Lacticaseibacillus paracasei subsp. paracasei: one gene and its partner. The protein of the gene in region 2 interacts with the protein of the main gene of each other region in a pairwise test. Links are inferred from orthologs where the notes say so. Each region holds a gene or a part of one and is shown on either strand. Other genes may lie near its edges. The genes, in order: ileS and LBPC_RS01615.

Region 1 (13,729 bases), 950 kb from region 2 along the record:
GCAAAAATATGCCCAGATTACGCATCACGAGGTAAAGACGGCAGATACGTACGAAACCTTAGACAAAGCATTTTCGACCATGACTTCTATGGCAGGCAAAATCAAGTCAGACTATCAAGCCTTCATTAAAGATGATCTTGATGATCTCGATAGCGATGTTCGTCTTGCCAAAAAACACCTTGATCCAGATAAGGTGCATGAAACGGAGTGAATAATGTGAATGATGACAAACAAACCAATCTGACAGATGATTTATTGGCCGATCCTTTCAGCACGTCAGAAGCTTCAATGACCAACAACAATTCGGCTGAGGCTGTTCAAGCAGCGGCCACAGCGAGGCCAAAACTAAGTGCTGAACAAGAAGCAAAAGCACAAGAATTAGCCAGCAAAATCGATGTGACGAAAGGCGAAACTGTTTTGAATTATGGCGCTGATGCCCAAAAACAACTTGGCGTCTTTTCACAAAACATGTTAACTAAAGTTCAAAGTCAGGATACCGGCGCAGTCGGTGATGCCTTGACAAGTCTCATGACGAGATTGAACGAGGCTAACCCAGACGAATTAAAAGCTGAAAATAATAATATTTTCCGCAAATTATTTGGCCGTGTCAAGCGATCAATCTATGAAATCACTGCGAAGTATCAAAAGATCGGTGCTCAAATTGATACGATTGCCAATCGCCTTGAAACATCACAACGCGGGTTACTCAATGATAACAAGCTGTTAGACGAATTATATGATCAAAACAAAGCTTATTTTGATGCTCTGAATATTTATATTGAAGCGGCCAATCTTAAGTTGCGTGAACTCAATGACAAAACCATTCCTGAAGCGGTGAAAGCAGCCGAAGCAGCCAATGACCAAATGGCAATTCAGCAAGTCAATGATCTGAAACAATTCGCGTCACGTTTGGATAAACGTGCTTACGATCTGCAATTGGCTCGACAAATTACCATTCAACAAGCACCCCAGATTCGCCTGATTCAAAACACGAATCAGGCTTTGGCCGAAAAAATTCAAGCCAGCATCAACACAGCGATCCCACTGTGGAAAAATCAAGTGGCCATCGCCCTCACCTTGTTGCGGCAAAAAGATGCTGTCACGGCCCAGCGACAAGTCTCGCAAACCACCAATGACCTGTTAAAGAAGAACAGTGACATGTTGAAGATCAGTTCGATTGAAACTGCGAAGGAAAATGAACGCGGTGTTGTCGATATTGAGACGTTAACGCAAACACAAAACGACTTGATTGACACTTTGAAACAGACCTTGCAGATTCAACAAGACGGTCGGGTTAAACGCCAAAATGCCGAAAAGCAACTGGTTCAAATGGAAGGCGAACTGAAGGAACAACTGCTAAATTATACGCACGGTGATATGAGTCATCAAGGCCCCAAAGACGTCACACCAGACAACTGATCAGTAGTTATCTGCTATAAAAACATTTCGCCAATTAAAAAAGCATCCCCGCAATGAAGCTAAAAAGGCAGGGATGCTTTTTTTATGTCTTTCACTTAGACAGCTGTCTCATGACGTACCTGCCACATGCGATAGCCGGTTAAAATCACCGCTAGTATGCACAACCCCGTTGCAACCCAAAAAGAAACATGCATACCAGAAATGAAAATGTCCGGTTGCCCAGTCAGATAAGTGGTTACTTTTTTCCCAGCAGTATGACTCATGGAAGAAAACAGCACTGTGGTGGCCGTTGAGATGCCGACGACCATTCCTAAATTACGCGCCAACGCATTCATACCGCCAGCAATTCCTAAATCACGGGTCGGCACACTCGACATCACCACAGTATTATTTGGTGCTTGAAACAGCCCATTGCCAAATCCAACTAAGCCGATCATCAACGCAACAAACATAAACGATGTCTGCAAATTGAAGAAAGCATACCCAATCTGACTGGCAACAATGATCACCAACCCTACCATTGTGATGCGATAAGGACCGATGCGATCAGCAATGCTACCCGCCACCGGAGCCACAATCACTTGCACAATCGGAAAAATCATCAATAAGTACCCAGCTTTTTCTGGTGATAATCCCCGCGCATTCTGAAGATAAAACGGCGAAATGACGTTGAAGAAAAAGTTCGTGACGAAAATAAAAAACGCAGATAACAAACTCAGGGTAAACGCACTGTTTTGAAAAATCTTGAAGCTGACCAATGGATCGGTTTTATGATTTTCAATATGAACAAAGGCAGCGAACGCCACGATAGCTAATGCAAACAACCCAAGAATGAAGGGATCGGTAAAGCCGCGTTCTTGTCCCAAAAAGATCCCCATAAAAAGGGACAAAATCAAGACTAGAAACGTCACAAAACCAGCCCAATCAATCGGCACGCGCCTGCTGGGTAGATCTTTTGGCAAAACAATCGTTCCGAGGATCAAAGCGACAATTCCAATCGGAATATTGATCCAAAAAATATACCCCCAAGGCAACTGGCCTAAAATCAAACCACCAATCCCAGGACCAGCAATTGCGCCAATCGAAACAAAGGAACCGATCAGGCCCAAGGCGCGACCACGCTCATTCATTGGAAAAATCTCCGTTACGATCCCATTATTGTTCGCCATGGTCATAGATGCACCGGTAGCTTGAACAATTCGCGCAGCAAGCAACAAGGCAAGACTATTGTTGAAACCGGCAAAAAGCGAACCAATTAAGAATAGTACCATCCCAACTCGGAAAACTTTGATTTTGCCAATTGAATCACCTAGCCGGCCAAAAAACAGCAACAAACCACAGATCATCATCAGATAAATCGAAACCACCCACTCCGCTTGATTCATTGGAATATGTAAATCGCGACTCATCACTGGCAAAGCAATGTTGACAATTGACCCATCTAGCGTCGACATAATTGTAAACATTCCGATGGCAGTTAGGATCCACCACCGATTTTTCTGAACATTTTTGTCCTCAATGTAATTTTTCACGTGTTCCGCTCCTTTAATAAAGCCTATCTGCGTCATTATACGCCGAGTGTTGTCGCCATTTCAAAGGAACCGTTACAGCCTTTACAAAAGTAAAACGTATTCTTTACAGCAACGTGGCGAAGTCTTTACACAGCAACCTTATGCTTAGGTTATTCAAGTATTGGAGGGAAAAGTAATGAAGCATTCGAAATTGTTCGTCGGTTTGACCGTGGCCTTAGCCGCCACCTTAGTATTGGCAGGCTGCGGGTCCAAATCCGCCAGCAGTTCAAGCAAATCCAGCTCTGCCCCAATCAAGCAGAGCAAGATTTTGGCAGTTGGTTCAACAGCTTTACAGCCTTTGGTTGAACAGGCAGCTAAGCAATATCAAACAGACAATCCTAAAGCAGAAATCACCGTGCAAGGTGGTGGTTCAGGCGCCGGTTTGAGTCAAGTTGCAGCCGGTTCAGTTACAATCGGTAATTCAGACATTTTTGCCCAAGAAAAATCTGATTTGAAAGCTGATGATCTGGTTGACCATCAGGTAGCCGTTGTTGCGATTGCACCAGTTGTCAACAAGGACGCCGGCGTCAAAAACATCTCCACGCAGCAATTAGTTGATATTTTCCAAGGCAAGATCACTAACTGGAAAGAAGTTGGTGGTAAAGATCAGGCCATCGTATTGATTAACCGCGCACAAGGTTCCGGGACACGAGCAACGTTCGAACAGTTCGGGATCAAGACAAATAAAGTTAAAACCAGTCAGGAACAAGATTCTAGCGGTACTGTTTATCAGATGGTTTCAACAACACCGGGTGCCATCAGCTATCTCGCCTTCTCAGCAATTAAAGACGGTGTTCAAAAGCTTGCCCTTAATCATGTCCAACCAACGGACAAGAATGTGACCACCAACACTTGGAAGATTTGGGCCTATGAACATATGTACACCAAAGGCAAACCAAACGCCTCCACAGCAGCTTTCATCAATTATATTCAGTCAAAGAATGTCCAAAAGACATTGGTACCAAAGCTCGGTTACATCCCCGTTACTCAGATGACCGTTGCCCGTACGCATGACGGTAAGATCGAAGAAATCAACAAGTAATTTAAGTCTAAAAACCTGCACCACAAAAACTGAATGCTGTATACAAAAACACCGCGATTTGATCTCGCGGTGTTTTTTACTGTCTAGGATTTACGTAAGCGCCCTATCGCCAGCCGACAACGGGGCGTCAAAAAGTCTATTGCGGTGTACCATCCTCAGACCGATGAACCGTCACATTCGCTGCTTGTGGACCCCGAGGCCCTTCAACAATAACGAAATCAACCGTTTCACCGGGTGTCAGACTTTTAAATCCCGGTTCATTAATCGCCGAAAAGTGAACGAATATATCCGGTTGCCCCTCAGCTTCAATAAAGCCATAGCCTTTGTCAACGTTAAAGTTTTTAACGCGTCCTTGCATGTCTTCACCCGCCTACTTATCAAACCCGTTGGTGACAGCATCTGGGAAATTAGCCTCAACGATAGCCGCACACCGGCTGCACAATTGCGGCAACTTTGGATCTGTACCAATATCTGTACGCACCATTCGGCAGCGTGGGCAAACTTCGCCGTCAGCATGTTTTACAACAACAGCCATGTCATCAAACTGTTCGGCATTGGCCGGTGCCTTCGTAGTTGCAGGCGCAATTTCGAAGTGACTTGTGATCAAAAGCTGCATCACATTGGCATCGACGTCATCCAGCATATCACGAACAGGTTCAGAAGGATAAACTGTGACTGCAGCTTCAAGCGACTTCCCGATAACTTTGTTGTCACGAGCAAGTTCCAAAGCCTTTTGCACTTCAGAACGGAAGTCCATAAAGCCTGACCAGATATCTAATAATTGGCTTTCATCATCAAACTGTTCTGCTTCTGGCATATCAGCCAAAGCAGCATAGGCTTCTGGCTGCTTGAGATATGGCCAAACTTCTTCTGCTGTATGCGGCAGAATCGGCGTGATCAACTTAGTGAGGGCCAATAAGGCGGCAAACATCACGGTTTGCATACCACGCCGCTTAGGATCATCTTTCGCCTCGATGTACACAACATCTTTAGCGACGTCCAAATAGAAAGCACTCAGATCATTGACAAGGAAACTGCTGATAGTCTTCTCGACGGTCGCAAAATCATACACATCATAAGCTGTTTTGATTTGCTTGATGATTTGGTTTAAGCGAACCATCATGTAACGATCAACTGATCCAAGTTCATCATAAGCAACCGTATCTTTTTCAGGATCGAAGTCGCCTGTGTTAGCTACCATAAACCGCATCGTATTTCGAATCTTTCGATAAGCTTCAGAAGTTTGGGCAAAGTTATCTACAGAAACTCGCACATCAGAGGAAGAGTCAACCGTTGCGACCCACAGCCGGATGATTTCAGCCCCAAACTGCTTTTCAATCGTGGCCGGGACAATCGTGTTACCTAGGCTCTTACTCATCTTGCGTCCTTTGCCGTCCAAGGTGAAACCTTGCGACAAAATACCGCGATAAGGTGCGACACCAGTGGCAGCAACGCTGGTGATCAAACTGGAATTAAACCAGCCGCGATACTGATCAGACCCTTCCAAATACAAATCAGCTGGGAAACTGAGCTCTGGGCGAGCCGCCAAAACAGCCTGATGAGAGGAACCGGAATCGAACCACACATCCATGATGTCTTTTTCTTTGGTGAATTGACCATTCGGACTATGCGGATTCGTATAGCCTTCTGGCAACAAGTCTTTCGCCTCTCGTTCGAACCACACATTTGAGCCATATTTTCCGAACAGATCAGCAACGTGATTAATCGTCTCTTCTTCAATAATCGGTTCGCCATCTTCAGCATAGAAGATCGGCAACGGCACGCCCCATGCGCGCTGACGGGAAATAACCCAATCGCCACGATCACGAATCATATTGTACAGCCGTGTCTTGCCCCAGCTCGGCTTAAAGTCAACCGTATCAATAGCCTTTAGAATCTGATCACGGAAAGCATCAATTGACGCAAACCATTGTGTCGTTGCCCGGAAAATAACCGGCTTCTTTGTCCGCCAGTCATGCGGATAGCTATGGGTGAAGAAATCAAGCTTCAGCAGGGCGCCTTTATCAGCCAGTGCTTGGGTGATCTGCTTGTTGGCATCATCATAAAAGACACCTTCAAAACCAGGCGCATATTCATTCATGTAACCTTTGGCATCAACCACTGAGACGACAGGCAAGCCGTATTTAACCCCGACTTTGTAGTCATCTTCCCCATGACCAGGCGCTGTATGGACAAGTCCAGTCCCAGCATCCAACGTGACATGATCAGCATTCATGACAAGACTCGTGCGATCATATAAAGGATGCTGAGCAGTCATTTTATCCATATCCGTGCCCTTAAAGGTTTTCAGGATCTTCGGATTTTCCCAGCCAATTTCTTCAGCTACGCGATCAAGTAATTCGGCAGCAACCACGTACTTTTTGTCGCCAACTTGAACCTGAACGTAATCGAACCGCGGATTAACCGTAATCCCATAGTTAGCCGGAATGGTCCAAGGTGTGGTGGTCCAGATGACCAGATAGGTATCAGTGTCAAGTAAGCCCTTGCCATCCACAACTTTAAAGGCAACGTAAATGGATGGTGATTTATCATCGTGATATTCAATCTCGGCTTCAGCCAGAGTCGATTCAGATGACCATGACCAGTAAACCGGCTTCAAGCCATGATAGATGTAGCCCTTTTTCGCCATGGCACCAAAAACCCGAATTTCACTGGCTTCATAATGATGCTGCAGCGTAATGTAAGGATGTTCCCAGTCACCCATCACGCCTAGGCGTTTAAAGTCAGTGCGCTGTTTATCGATTTCCTGCATGGCAAACTGCCGACAAAGTTCACGATAATCGGTCATCGACATTTCCTTGCGCTTCACACCTTGTTTCGCTAGTTGCTGTTCAATCGGCAATCCGTGAGTATCCCAACCAGGAACGTAAGGCGCCCGGAAGCCATTCATGGATTTGTAGCGAACAATAATATCTTTACTGATCTTATTCAAGGCGTGACCCATATGAATATTGCCATTCGCAAATGGCGGGCCATCATGTAGCATAAACGTTGGCTTGCCTTCATTTAATTTTTGGCGTTGCTCATAGACGTGGTCCTCATCCCACTTTTTCTGCCAAATCGGTTCATTCTTCGGTAAACCAGCGCGCATTGGGAAACTGGTTTTACCCATGTTCAAGGTATCTTTAATTTTCACGTGACCCGCTCCTTTATTAATTGAAATCAAAAAAGCCCGCCCTAATATTAGGACGAGCAAACGTGGTACCACCTAACTTCAGGGAACAAGTCCCCCTCAGTGATTGACTAACGGTGATCAACCGGTCCCGCTTACCAACTTCGGCAGGACAACTGTGAACTGATATCGTTCAGCGGTACTTGTCAGGCTCACACCCACTTCCTGACTCGCTGCAAAGGGAACCACCAAACGACGCGTGTTCATACGTTATTGAGCATCATGATCGATTGCAGACTCAGAATCATTGGTACTGTCATTTGTCGATTCTGACTCAGCCGCCGCCGAACTAGCCGGTGTATCTGCTGCTGCTTGCGAGGCTGGTGCGCCACTTTGATCATCTGGAAAAATGATCTCAGTATAGGTACCATCAGCGCCGGAAACTGCTCCCTCTGAGTTTACGAAACCCTCGTGGGCATTGTCAAGCGAATCTTGACTCGGATCGGTCGTATCGGCAGCTTCAGGTGAACTGGAAAGCAATTCCTTCCACTCTGGACTCTTCACAACTTCAAGCTGTGACTCCAACATCACTTGCAGACGTTGGCGGAAGACCCGGCTTTGTCGCTTGAGGTCTTCAGTTTGGACAGAGATATTCTGACGTTTCAATGCGGCATCATGCAAGGTTTGTTCCGTTTGAGCTTGAGCTTGATGCAACTTCTGGTCAGCATCTGCTTTGGCCTTGCTCAAAATAGCCTGACCATCCTGCTGCGCCTGCTGCTTAATCAAATCAGCTTCCTGATGCGCGCTATTTTTAACCTTTTCAGCACTTTCCTGAGCGACAATAATCGATTGATTCAAGGCTTCCTTCATATCCGTGAAGTACTGAACCTTTTCCTTGGCATCTGCCAATTCTTTTTTCAGGCCCTCGTTGTCCTTGATCAAGCTACTATAATCTTTAACGATCTGCGCAAGGAAGTCATTGACCTCGTCCTTATCATAGCCGCGCATTTTGCTGCTAAATTCTTTATTGTGAATGTCTAGTGGACTCAAAGCCATTGATAGTCCTCCTCATCAATTCGTTTTCTGGGACAATTGTTGCACTCGGCGGTGTGACTACTTATGAATCACGGCCGCTGAGACCCTTAGTTTACCTTTTTTACTCTCTCCAAGAATCTCATCAAGCCGCAAGCGGCCAAACCCTCGAACAGAGATAATATCTGATGTTGCAATTTCAGCATCCGGTGCATCCGATTCACCAAACTTAAGACGCACCTTACCGCCTTGAATTAAGGTTTTGGCACGTTGACGCGAGATGTTAAACCCGTGGGCCACAACTGTATCCAAGCGTAAAGCACTGACTGAAAAATTGAGCGGCTCCCAGTCATTTTCCGGTGTCACATAATCCGCCAGCGGATGTTCAGTGAAATGAACACCCACGCGCCCGATTTTATCAACATTGCTTGTGACCCAATCCTGCATGTGCGCGGCCACAAAGAACTGCCAAATGTCACCATCCGTGATAATGTCACCGAAAACATCACGATCAAGGCCTGCGTTCAGTAGGGTGCCTTGCACTGTACTATGGTGCAGTTCGGCGAATTTCTCCGGATAAATGATCTGTAACAACCGAATATCAAAATCAGCCGCCGTTGCTGAGAAATAGCTCGGTGCAAAGATGATTCGTTGCCGCTCAGCGTGGGGATACCCGCCAAAATGTACGAGCTTAATATCGTCATCGGCGCTTACTAAACTGGTTGCAATCAACCGTTGACGTGGATCTGTAAAGTCTGTCAGCACTGGCCGGTACTCCGTTCGTGCGGTTTCAATTAGTTCCGCAAAATGGTCGATCAGTGCCGCTTCATCTTTTCGAAAATGCTGATAGATGGCATCCATAAGTTGTCACCCGATTACAAGCTTCTGGACTAACATGATAAATAATTTCGTCCAAGCCATTTTAATAAGTGAAAGTACAAAGAATGCTAGGATTGGTGAAAAATCAATTCCAGCCAATGGTGGGATGAATCGCTGAAAGATGCTCAGAAACGGATCAACAAATCTGCTTAAAAAGCGATCCAGTGCTGAGCCTTGAGCATTGGGAAACCAAGATATCAAAATGTAAATGAAGACCATGATGATATAAAGGTAAATTGCCCAACTGCCCACCTGGTAGATTGCATTGAGTAAATTGAACACTTGACACCTCGTTAATGTTGCGAAGAAAGGTTCAAACCGTCAGAGTCAATGGTGCTGGCTAGTGACCCATCAATTTCAAAGTTAGCAGGGGTCACGAGGAAAATCGACTCGCCCACCCGTTTAATCTCACCATTAATGGCGAACACAGTGCCTGTCAAAAAATCGACAATGCGCGTCGCATCATCGGAGCCGATGCGATCAAAGTTAATGACAACCGCCCGATTGTTCAATAAATGCGACCCGATTTCTTTGGCATCAGAGTACACTCGCGGTTCATAAACCACGATCTTCGCTGTCTTACCAGCGGGCGTTGCCATTGAAACCACCTTGTTGCTGCGATAATGATTGTCCACCGGTTGTTCTGGTGCGGGTTGTTGCGCCTGTTCGTCTTCTTGGTCTTGATAATCATCTTCATTGTCCATGGCAAAGAAGTTGCTAAATTTTTCGCCTAACTTTTCAAACGCCATGTATCGTGACCTCCTGACTATTGACGCCGACGCTTGAAGAATGGTGGCTGATCATCGCCGCCAGCATCGTCTGCGTTAGTTTGATTTTCAAAAATGTCGAAATCTTTTTTCTTAGCGTTGCTCATATCATCGCCGCTTGGTGCCTGACGCTTGCTTGGTTCACGCCGCAAGTCCCAGTTGCCAAACGGATCATCGCTTTTTGCCTGCCGATTCTCGTTGGCGTCACTATCAGCATAGGCTGGGCGATAACCGCCGCCTTGATTATCTTGATCCGTTGTACGGTTCTTAGCAACGTTGCGACGTGAAGGTTCCTGACGGGGATCTTCTTCGATCCCTGTCGCAATGACCGTCACGACGACTTCATCGCCAAGTTCCTCGTTGATGGATGTCCCGAAGATGATATTAACATCATCTTTAGCCGAGTCGGCCACAATCTGGGAAGCATCTTGAGCTTCGAACAAGCTCAAATCTGGGCCGCCAGTGATGTTTAACAGTACCTGTTTGGCACCGCTAATATTTACTTCAAGCAGTGGACTTGAGATGGCTTTTTTAGTCGCTTCAACGGTACGGTTTTCACCCGTAGCACTCCCAATCCCCATCAAAGCAGATCCTTGGTTAGCCATGACTGTTTTCACATCGGCAAAGTCCAAGTTAACGTAACCAGGGCTGGTGATCAGATCGGAAATACCTTGAACACCTTGGCGTAACACATTATCAGCAGCATGGAACGCTTCAAGCATCGGCGTCTTCTTGTCGACAATCTCAAGTAGACGGTTGTTGGCAATAATCACCAAGGTATCCACATGCTCTTTCAGTTGTGCAATGCCCTCTGTCGCATTCTTTGCGCGCTTAGGGCCTTCAAAAGTAAAGGGACGGGTAACCACGCCGACAGTCAAGGCACCTTGGTCTTTGGCAATTTTGGCAACAATCGGCGCTGCTCCTGTGCCAGAACCACCGCCCATACCAGCGGTAACAAAAATCATATCTGCACCTTGCAGCGCAGCACCGATGGCTTCTTCGCTTTCTTCAGCAGCCTTTTGCCCGATCTCCGGATTGGAACCGGCACCTAGGCCGCGGGTCAATTTAGGCCCGAGTTGGATCTTGGTTTCAGCGTTGCTGGCATTCAAAGCCTGCAAATCAGTGTTCGCCGCAATGAACTCAACACCTTTAACATCTTCGGCGATCATGCGATTAATCGCATTGCCGCCTGCACCGCCGACACCGATTACTTTAATGTTGGCGCCTTTTTCATTTTGTGCGTCCATTTGAAAATCCATTCGTGTTCCTCCTAGGATCGAGATTTATTCAAAGAAATTGCCAAAGAACCGGCGTAATGCTGAAGGCTCCTTGGATTTTGGTTTATCCGGTTGTTTTTCCTGCTTGCGCTTAAGTAATCGCTGATTGCCTTGGTCCACAGCGGCAGCCGGTTGCTCTGGCTGCTTACTTTGTGGTTGTGGACGGACATCGGCGCCATCAACCATGAATGGTGTCGGCAAGACGCTGGAGACCAGCATTTCAATATCTGTCATCTGGGCAGCATATTTGATAAGGGCAAGCCCTTCAGTAAACGATGGGTGACGCAACCCCATATCATCGGGAATAAACCGTTTGACCGGTCGGCCGAAAATGTCCTGAGCCAATTCCGTCACGCCTGGCAACGCCGTAGTGCCGCCAGTAATCACAATGCCGCCGGGTAAATCAAGCGCATTAACAGCGTCCAACGCTTTGTTCAGACGTTTAAAGATTTGCGCCACTCGCGCCTCGATAATCTCGGAAAGGTATTTTTCAGAGATCATCGCTGGCTCGTGTTTGCCAACAACCGTTACAGGAAAAGTCTCTTCCTCACTCGTTGCCAGTGAATCAGCATTGCCATATTCACGCTTGAGTTTCTCAGCGTCCGTAAAACTCGTGTTGAGGACAACTGAAATATCTTTAGTGATATACTCGCCGCCTTCTTGATCCACCGACGTAAACTTAAGCTTACGGTCATGGATCACGGCAGCGGTGCTTTGACCACCACCCATGTCAATCAAAACAGTGCCAAAATCTTGTTCACCATCGGTTAAGGCCAAACGACCAATGGCCAAAGGCGAAATCACCAAACCGCCAACTCGAAGACCCGCCTTTTCAATGGCTTTCTTCGTGTTATGAATCACGGTCTTAGGAACAGTTAACATGATGCCACGCATCTCAAGCCGAACGCCCAACATACCACGCGGATCTTTAATATCATCAAAACCATCTACGATAAACTCGGTCGGGACTAATGATAATGTTTCACGCTCTGGTGGTAAGTTGCGGACCAATGCTGCCGCTGCCACGCTGCGAACATCGTTGTCGGAAATTTCTTTATTCTCTTCACCGACCGCGATCATCCCGGAAACTTGTTCAATCTGCAGCATGTTGGCGGGAATGCCAGCAACGACCCGATCGATCTTGATATTTGCCTTGTCTTCAGCTTGGGCAACGGCCGCACGAATGACGGCAACTGCCTTATCGATATCAACGATCACCCCGCGGCTCACGCCTTCCGATCGCTGACTTCCCACACCAATAACATTCATTTGTCCCTTTACTGTTTCGGCAACAATGACTTTTATTGAGGTGGTTCCGATATCAAGTCCAACGTAAATACCTTGATTATCCATGTATCGGGAACCTCCTTGTGTAACGTTTAATAGGTTAATTTCATAATTGAATGGTGCCATTATCAGTGTAACACACTCGATTTGCCTTGAGAAAACAAACCTTACAAAATCAGTCGTTTGACGACTTTTCCGCACTTGAGTATGCCCGCCAAAATGCCCCAACTTCTAAATCGATAACACCTTTTTTCTTAACCTGTGAAACAATTGCCGGATAATACTTGATTTTGTTAGCAATTGTTCGCGAATCGGCAATCACGCGATAACCGTCGTTCATGTTCATCGAGATCTGGTAAGGATTTGCGTCACCACGACTAGCATCGATTTCGGAAATGTCTCGCTGAATGGCCTTTGGAAACTGCTGCAGCAAGGAAATCATCTGCGGCAATTCCTTCGCTGTGAAGCCTGAAAAAACAGGGTAAGTGTCAACTGGCGTCTGCGTCCCGTTCTTCAGCACTTTGCCGGTTATCAAAATCTTGTGATAAGTATGCTTCTGATAGACGTAACCGATCGTCTCATACTCGCTGGTTTTGATAACAATATGATTCAAGCCGGTAAACGTCAGACTCGCTTGTTTAATTTCTGGTAAAGAATCTTGAACACGTTGAGCGATCGCTTTTTTATGCAATATAACGCTTAACATCAAATCATCATCCGACAATTTTGTGGCATTAATCACCTGCTGATCAGGCACGGTCCGCACACCCTGCACACTCACAAGCCCAACCTTGGATAGCGGACTAGCAAAATAGCCAAAAACCCCCAGCAATATCAGCAGGGGGAGCAAAATCAACGTGAGGTTTCTAACCAGCTTACGCCGCCGTAAGTTCTGTACTTTCGGCAGATCGACATTCAATTTTGGCTTCTGGCGCCGATCATGTCGCGGCGTCTGCTGCTGGCGCGCCTGGTATTGCTGCCACGGTGTCAGCGGGTCAGGTTGCGGTTTCTTTTTTCGGGGCCAAGCCAAAGTTATCACCTACGTTTCGAAAGTAGCGTCGTCATCACTGCGATCAATTGATCACTTGCATCTGGGACACCTAATTTTTTTGATGCCTTAGCCATTGCGGCACGTTTTTCGTCATCTTCCATCAAGGTCACAACCCGACGTGGAAAATGATTGTCTAATTCATCTTCTGTAATTGTGATCGCTGCCCCTTGTTTCGTTAGACTTTGGGCATTTAAAAATTGATGATGATGAGTCACATTGGGACTGGGAATCAGAACTGCCGGAATCCCAAGCGCCGTGATTTCTGCCAAAG
Region 2 (7,814 bases):
TGGACGGGAAGGCGCCAAGTTTCTGAACCGTGAAAGAACTTGCCATGCTGGCGTAGGTCGCAGCGGTGACAATGTTCTTGAGGTCTGTCTGCAAGACGCTTGCCAAGGCACCAATGAACGTGTCGCCCGCGGCGGTGGTGTCGACAGCCTTGACTTTAAAGGCTGGCACGATGGTTGCTTCGCCATCCAGCGAGATGAAGGAGCCTTTTGATCCTAAAGTGATGATCACCCCGCGAATGCCTAATTCATGATAATAAGCTGCCGAAGCCCGCATGCTGTCTTCATCTACCACCGGAATGCCGGTGATCAGCTCGCTTTCGGTTTCGTTCGGTGCGATGAGATCCACATTTTTCAGCAAGGCTGCTGGCAAATCCTTCTGTGCTGGCGCTGGGTTTAAGATGGTCATCTTCCCAGCGGCTTTGGCAATTTTGAAGGCCTCTGCCGTCGCATCCACCGGTGTTTCAAATTCCGCGACCACAAAGTCGGCAGACTGAATCAAGTCGGCTGCTCGTTGCACATCTGCTGGTGTCACCTCAAAATTAGCGCCATGCTGGATGATAATGGAATTTTGGCCAGAGGCTTGCAGCAAAATGTAAGCCTGACCGGTTTGCGTGCCAACCGTTGTCGCCACATATTGGGTGTCGATTTGGTTCTTGACAAGTTCACCGCGCATGAAGGCAGCGTTGGCATCGTCACCAACTCGGCCAATAAAACTGGTTTTGGCCCCCGAACGCGCAGCCGCAACTGCTTGATTCGCACCTTTACCGCCAGCCGCTTGTGAAAAGGTGTCCATTTTGATCGTTTCTCCCGGTTGTGGCAACCGTTGAATGTGCAAGATGCTATCCACATTGATACTGCCGATGACAACAACATGATTAGGCATAAGATTTCCTCCAATTGAAACGCGCTCGCTCGTCCAGAAAACGGCCTGCTCACGCTCTAATTAAAAAGGGCCGATAAGTCGGCCCCCTTTTCTAACTTAACTACCAAAGTGCCGGTTAATTTTAAGCGTAGCATGAAGCTTACTTGTTCGCATCCTCGGTTGTCACAAGTGACAATGGTGATTCAACGTTCTTCTTCACCGTTTTACCGTTGAAATGATCATAGGCTGCTTGTAAAGCCAATCGGCCCATTTCTTCTGGCTTCTGGGCAACCGTTGCAGCCATGTCGCCGGCCTTAACGGCTTTAATCCCGTCCGCTTCGCCATCGAACCCGACAATGGTGATCTTTTTACCAGCGGCTTTGACTGCTTGAACCGCCCCTAATGCCATTTCATCATTTTGCGAGAAGATACCGACAATGTCACCATTACCCTGCAAAATATTTTCGGTAACGGTCAGCCCTTTAGCGCGGTCGAAGCCGGCTGTTTGCTTGGACACGATATCGAGTTTGCCTTTAGCAGCGCCATCGAACCCTTTACCACGTTCACGGGTTGCGGATGCACCTGGAATGCCTTGCAATTCAGCAATTTTAGCGTCTTTACCAAGTTTTTCGATCATATACTTAGCCGCCATTTGGCCACCTTTTGTGGAGTTAGAAGCGACTAAGGTCAAAACTTTACCGCCGTCACTCGACCGATCAACGGTGATCACCGGGATGCCGGCATCATTGGCATCTTTAACGGCTGGTGTAATGGCACTTGAGTCAACTGGGTTGATGATCAGCACATCAACCTTCTTTTGAATTAAATCTTCAATGTTACTGTTTTGCTTAGCGGTATCATTTTGAGCATCGGAAACTTGAACATTGGTTTTGTTCTTTTTGGCTAAATCTTGGATCCCATTACGAACAGAAACGAAGAATGGATTGGACAGCGTTGAAAGTGAGACGCCAACTTTCAGATCTTTGGGCGCTTTCTTGGTCACTTTTGTGTTGCTGTCCGATTTGGAGCTGAGTCCTGTGCCGCCGCATGCGGTTAAGGTGAATAAAGCTGCCGTCGCAACAACAGCGACCATTAAAAAGCGTTTGAGTGATTGTTTCATGTCAATTTCTCCCCCTAGAGTTTTGTCTTTTGCCGCGAGCCCGCGCTCACGTTTTGTTACCCATTATTAGAAGACCGGCGATCGAGCAGAACCGCAATCAAGATCACGATCCCTTTGACAATCTGCTGGTAGAAACTAGAAATGCCCAGTAAGTTCATCCCGTTGTTCAGTGTGCCGATGATCAACGCACCAATCAGCGTGCCGAAAATGCGGCCTTTGCCTCCGGCCAGCGATGTGCCGCCAAGGACGACAGCGGCGATGGCATCCATTTCGTAGGATGTCCCGGCATCTGGTTGCGCGGAGCTTAACCGTGATGTCAGGATGATACCGGCAATAGCAGCCATTAACCCAGAAATCGTGTAAATCAGCATGGTGACCATTTTGGTGCGTACCCCAGCGATCCGGGCAGCCGTTTCATTGCCACCCAAGGCATAGGTTTTCCGACCAAAAGAGGTCTTGTGTAGCAGGACGAATAGCACACCGTAAGCCACGAGCATGATGATAATCGGGAATGGAATGCCAAACAGATACCCGCGGCCCATGAACTGGAATAAGAAACTGCTGTTCATTTTCGCGCCAGTGATGGGATTCCCGTTGGTGAACACATACGTGGCCCCACGGAAAATGGTCATGGTCGCCAAGGTCGCAATAAATGGCGCGGCTTTCCCATAAGCGATCAGGATACCATTCAGCAAGCCGAAAATGGCGCCGAGGACGAGGCCTGCCAGTAACGCAAGCGGGGCCGCAAAACCGCTGGCAAGCATGGACGCTGTGACTGCCCCTGATAAAGCCAAGATTGAACCGACAGACAAGTCAATGCCGCCGGTCAAAATCACGAAGGTCATCCCGAAGGCAATCACTGCGTTAATCGAGACTTGCCGTAACAGGTTTAATAGGTTAGCCGGTGATACAAAGGTGGGACTCATGATCGTCACGAGAATGACCAATACCACCAGTGCCAATAACGGTCCTAGCCGACTAAATATTTTCTTCACATCAATTTTGCTACTTGTTTTTGCTTTAGATTGCTCCTGCATGCTCTTCCACTCCCCCTGTTGCCAGTGTCATGATCGACTCTTGCGTCGCGGTTTTTCCATCTAAAATGCCAGTGATTTTGCCTTCATACACAACAGCAATGCGATCACTCATGCCCAATACTTCCGGCAAGTCGCTGGAGATCATGATGATCGCCACGTGCCGATCGGTTAGTTCATTCATCAAGTCATAAATTTCGCGTTTTGCCCCGACATCCACACCACGCGTTGGTTCATCGAGAATCAACACTTTTGAGCCGGAACCGATCCATTTAGCCAAAACGACTTTTTGCTGATTGCCGCCGCTAAGACTGCCTGCGGAGACATCCGGTCCCATCGCCTTGACTGTAAGCCTTTTCATTAACATCCGAACAAATTCATCTGTTGCCTTATCATCCACTAAGCCATGTTTGACGAAGCCATCAATTGAAGGCAAAACGATATTGTCATGCAACGAATCTTCTAGAATAAGCCCTTCATCTTTCCGATTTTCGGTTAAAAAGCCGATGTTATGGCGAATAGCATCTTGCGGATCGCGAATTTTGACCGGCTTGCCGTCTAATAAAATTTCACCAGACTGGTATTTATCAATGCCGAAAATTGCCCGCATGATCTCCGTTCGACCCGCGCCCATCAATCCTGAAAAACCAAGAATTTCACCTTGATGCACCGTAAAGCTGACATCCTTGAACACGCCATTTTCGGTCAAGCCTTTGACTTCCATCGCCACTGGCCCGTGATCAGGCGTACGATCCGGATAAAAATCGTCAATCTCGCGACCAACCATGTCCTTGACTAGTTGTTTCATGGTGACATCTTTGGTGGCGTATTCGGTGATTGACAGACCATCACGCATCACGGTAACTTTGTCAGCAATTTCAAAAATTTCTTCCATCCGGTGTGAGATATAGATAAAGCCCACGCCTTTTTCCTTGAGCCGCCGCACCACCCCGAAAAGCTGGTCAATTTCCGTTTCGGTCAAGGCTGCAGTCGGTTCATCCATGATGATAATTTTGGCATCGGTCATGAGTGACTTAGCGATTTCAACCATTTGCTGACGCCCAACACTCAAGTTGCCGATTGGTTGTTCAACATCAAGTTTGGCGCCGAGCAGACTAAGATAATGTGCCGCCTGTTCGCGCATTGCCTTATTGTCCATTAAGCCAAACTTGGTGCGCAGTTCCTTATTCAAAAACATGTTGTCGACCACGGAGATCTCTAGAAAATTATTCATTTCCTGATGAATAAAACTGATGCCATGCTGTTCGGCTTCCATCGGCCCTGAATACGTGGTTGGCTGACCATCCACCAGAATCTCGCCACTGTTTGCTTGATACAAACCAGTCAGAATATTCATCAAGGTCGATTTTCCGGCCCCATTTTCGCCCATCAACGCATGAACTTCACCTGACTCAACGGTGAAATCAACGCCTTCAAGGACCCGATTGGCGCCAAAACTCTTGGTGATCTTCTTCATTTCGATCTTCATTGTGATTCCCCCAAGTACATGCTGGTGCTTGCTTTTTCTAAACGCGTTCGCCTTGCGCAGAAATCTGCTCATAAGTAGCCTCAAGCCTAAAAGCCATTTAGGCTTGAGGCTACTTATGCTCCGGTTTCTAATCGCGCCAGTTCACGCTCTCTAAACGGTCTGGCTCACGCTCTAAAAAACAACGCCGCTTTCCAATAAAATATTCGAATAAGGTGTCATTTCGCCAGTGCGGACGAAGGCTTTGGTTTTGCTGAGGTCTTGTTTCATTTGATCATGTGGTATAAAGGCGATTGGCACATCGATGAGTTGCTGTATTTGCTTGAGTTGTTCCGGATTTTCAGTTTTGATTTCTTCTGCCAGATAAACCTTTTGGACTTGCAATTCTGATAAAACATTCTTCAGAACATCAATAAAACTCGGCAGATTTTTTGAAACAGCTAGATCAATTTTCCAGGTATCTTCTGGCACCGGCATCCCGGCATCCCCGATTCCCAGTAGATCAAAGTGCCCCATATCGGCAATGACTTGTGACAGTTGCGTGTTAATAACCGTTCCTTTTTTCAATCAAAACGCCTCCTCTTATTCGGCTTCTGCACCCTATTTTTTAAGATGCACGTTATGCTTTAAATCCGTTTTGTCGATCCGCGCTCAATCAACTTCACTGGCAGTTCAATCACGTTGCGATCTTGATGGTCACCAGCCATCTGGGCCAGCAACATGTCGATCGCGCGTTGGCCAAGTTCGTCAATTGGTTGCGCAATCGTGGTTAACCCGGGGGTCATGAATCGCGCCTGTGAGACATCATCGAAGCCAACTACCGCGTAGTCCTCTGGAATCCGCTTATGATGCTCATACAACCCGCGGTAAACACCGCTTGCGACATCATCATTGATCGCAATAATAGCAGTAGCATCAGTTTTGACTATCTGGTCGACAGCCTGGCGCCCGCCTTCCGGATCAAATGTTGCGCGGGAGATTAACTGCGGATCAAGTGCAACATTATGTAAATCGAACGCATGTTGATAACCAGCGAGACGATCCCGCAGATTAAAGGTCAGCGGCTCTGGCAATACTAGCGCAATCCGGCGGTGACCACGTTTAATGAGATGGTCAGCGACAAGAAAACCTGCATGAAAATCATCAATACGAATGCTGTCGCCAGATGTCAGCGTGGTAGCCTGATCCATAAAGACCATTGGCAGATGGAGCTGATCTTCCACTTTTTGAACGATCTCCTGTGACGCTTCTGGCGCCGCCAAAATCAAACCACGCTGAGTACCGCCTAAAAACTGACGAATAAAATAATCAACATTCTCATGGAAACCATTAATTGAAAAGATTTGTGGAAAGAGTCCCTGTGGAATGGCTGCCTTTTCGACACTGACCACAAAACTCGCGAAGAAGGGATTCATGATATCAGGTATCACAACCCCAATTGAGTTGCCACGCTTACCAACCAGCCCACGGGCAAAGAAATCCGGTTCATAACCCAACGCCTTCTTGGCAGCAAGCACCCGTTTTCGCGATTTTTCGCTAAACCGTTCCCCTTTACCATTTAAGATTTGTGAAACGGTTGTGACTGACAAACCAGTTTCCTTTGCCACATCAGTAATCGAAATCTTCTTTTTCATGCTGTCCACGACCTAAATCATTTGCTAGGTAAAACGTTTTACTTAATCTTGCAAGATCAGCTTAACCTGATTTTGGAAGCGCTGTCAACTGCCAAGATTCATTTCTCATGAAACAAAATAGGCTAATATGAGCATAAAGAGGGCATATCCTGTATAAAGACTGCCTCATCAAATACTAAAAAGTGTGTTTATAAAACTTAGGCCAAAATTCGGGAACTGCTAGTTGAGAGACGCATCTGTATTGGGTCTTTCGTTTTTCTGTTGTATAACAGATTTTCTTATTGACGCCGAGTCACTCGTGAAACGGTGTATAAGCTTGTGGAACTTTTTTAATAAAAAAAGCAACCACCTTCCTTTTAGCGTGAAAGGTGGTTGCTTAGTCACATATCCGATTTCTGCCTTTTGAAGAAGCTGATAAAGCGCTTCATTTCATCTTTTTTCAACGCTAGCAATGTGACTATGAGGACAATGATGTAGATGACAGCAGCCAAAATGCCCGACAACACCAAATCCTCTTGAAAACCGGGAATTGGCATAATTAGGAAAACCATAAACGCACCTGATACCAAAAACGCTATTGCTGTCGCTGCAAAATCTTTCCAATCACTTCTCAACTCATTAGACATCATTCTGACCCTGTTCTTGCTTCATGCCTTCAATATGCAAATTTATCATAAGCCAATTCACTTTGTTCATGGATTATTCTCCCTTTGACATTTAGATTGCGTGCTAGTCTGTTCAAGAAGAATGTACAATACAAATCAAAGTGATGGCACTTCCTTTTTTAAACGTCGTCAATAGACCGATAATCGTCGAAATTGCCATCATTATTGTCCTTTGACTACAAAAATGTCATTAAATTTTGAATGCGTATTCAAAAATGATGAAACATCACCCGCAACAGCGTGGTGACGCCTCATCATTTAGATTGGCTTACATGAGCCGTTCTTTTTTAACATCACGCCTTGCTAACAGCGGCATGATGAAGCCAAAACCGAAGAGTACCATCACGGAGATGATATTCATCACCAGTTGATGGGTCCAGCCATTGGTTCCGAAAACAACTTCCTGTGGTAAGAAACCAAGCGTCGCACAGATAAAGGTGAAGACAAAACACCAACCGCCAACTAGATAAGCACCGGCCTTACTTTTGATGAAGGTATAGCCGGAAGTGAACTTGTCTGCTTGCGCCCGCAACGCCAAGAAAGCCACAAAGACAAGCGCCGTTTTGTATGGCGATACAATACCATTCAAATTCAGTAACCAGTTGAAGATGGCATTAATATTCGGCAGCGTCCCTGACAGCAACAGCAAGAACAGGCAAAGTGAGGCGGTAAAAATATAACTATGGATTGGCCGACCTTGCTTGTTTTTCTGCAACAACCATTTAGGCATGAACCGCATGGCGGTGTCGGCTGACAATACCCGGCTGGAAGCATCAATCAACACCGCTAGCTGGGCGAGCATGAAGAGTAATTGCGTGATGGCAAACAAATACATCAGCACTTTGCCCCATCCCCACGCCTGACCAAGCATGGAAAAGGCATAATAAGCGCCATTCATTTTGAGATCATCTGGCAGATGGTTGGCATTGAACCAAACGCCTAATGCCAGCGATCCAAAAATCACCAAAAAACCGGTCATGAGCGCCAGAGCCCACATGGCTTTAGGAAACTCT

The links.
Region 1: the proteins of LBPC_RS01615 (region 2) and ileS interact in binary tests that used the Escherichia coli proteins (3 or more experiments, as listed by UniProt). The link is inferred for Lacticaseibacillus paracasei subsp. paracasei from one-to-one orthologs.

The regions. Positions count from the first base shown.
Region 1 is NZ_AP012541.1:1,268,097-1,281,825, reverse strand. Bases 4,203-7,497 are described here. They hold ileS (isoleucine--tRNA ligase), read right to left. Parts: upstream 7,190-7,497; coding sequence 4,403-7,189; downstream 4,203-4,402. Other genes in these bases: LBPC_RS06360 (DivIVA domain-containing protein), read right to left, coding at 7,436-7,497; LBPC_RS06370 (cold shock domain-containing protein), read right to left, coding at 4,203-4,390. Outside these bases: LBPC_RS06390 (5-bromo-4-chloroindolyl phosphate hydrolysis family protein), read left to right, coding at 1-211; LBPC_RS06385 (toxic anion resistance protein), read left to right, coding at 208-1,419; LBPC_RS06380 (MFS transporter), read right to left, coding at 1,515-2,951; LBPC_RS06375 (phosphate ABC transporter substrate-binding protein PstS family protein), read left to right, coding at 3,127-4,032; more of LBPC_RS06370, read right to left, coding at 4,169-4,202; more of LBPC_RS06360, read right to left, coding at 7,498-8,221; LBPC_RS06355 (YlmH family RNA-binding protein), read right to left, coding at 8,279-9,058; LBPC_RS06350 (YggT family protein), read right to left, coding at 9,065-9,358; LBPC_RS06345 (cell division protein SepF), read right to left, coding at 9,370-9,825; cell division protein FtsZ, read right to left, coding at 9,843-11,102; cell division protein FtsA, read right to left, coding at 11,127-12,473; LBPC_RS06330 (cell division protein FtsQ/DivIB), read right to left, coding at 12,583-13,437; murG (undecaprenyldiphospho-muramoylpentapeptide beta-N-acetylglucosaminyltransferase), read right to left, coding at 13,443-13,729. UniProt on the Escherichia coli protein: Catalyzes the attachment of isoleucine to tRNA(Ile). As IleRS can inadvertently accommodate and process structurally similar amino acids such as valine, to avoid such errors it has two additional distinct tRNA(Ile)-dependent editing activities.
Region 2 is NZ_AP012541.1:323,012-330,825, reverse strand. Bases 3-2,951 are described here. They hold LBPC_RS01615 (D-ribose ABC transporter substrate-binding protein), read right to left. Parts: upstream 1,983-2,951; coding sequence 1,023-1,982; downstream 3-1,022. Other genes in these bases: LBPC_RS01610 (ABC transporter permease subunit), read right to left, coding at 2,039-2,951; rbsK (ribokinase), read right to left, coding at 3-883. Also shown: more of rbsK, read right to left, coding at 1-2; more of LBPC_RS01610, read right to left, coding at 2,952-3,019; LBPC_RS01605 (sugar ABC transporter ATP-binding protein), read right to left, coding at 3,003-4,505; rbsD (D-ribose pyranase), read right to left, coding at 4,677-5,069; ribose utilization transcriptional repressor RbsR, read right to left, coding at 5,129-6,136; LBPC_RS01590 (hypothetical protein), read right to left, coding at 6,517-6,762; LBPC_RS01585 (APC family permease), read right to left, coding at 7,070-7,814. UniProt on the Escherichia coli protein: Part of the ABC transporter complex RbsABC involved in ribose import. Binds ribose. Also serves as the primary chemoreceptor for chemotaxis.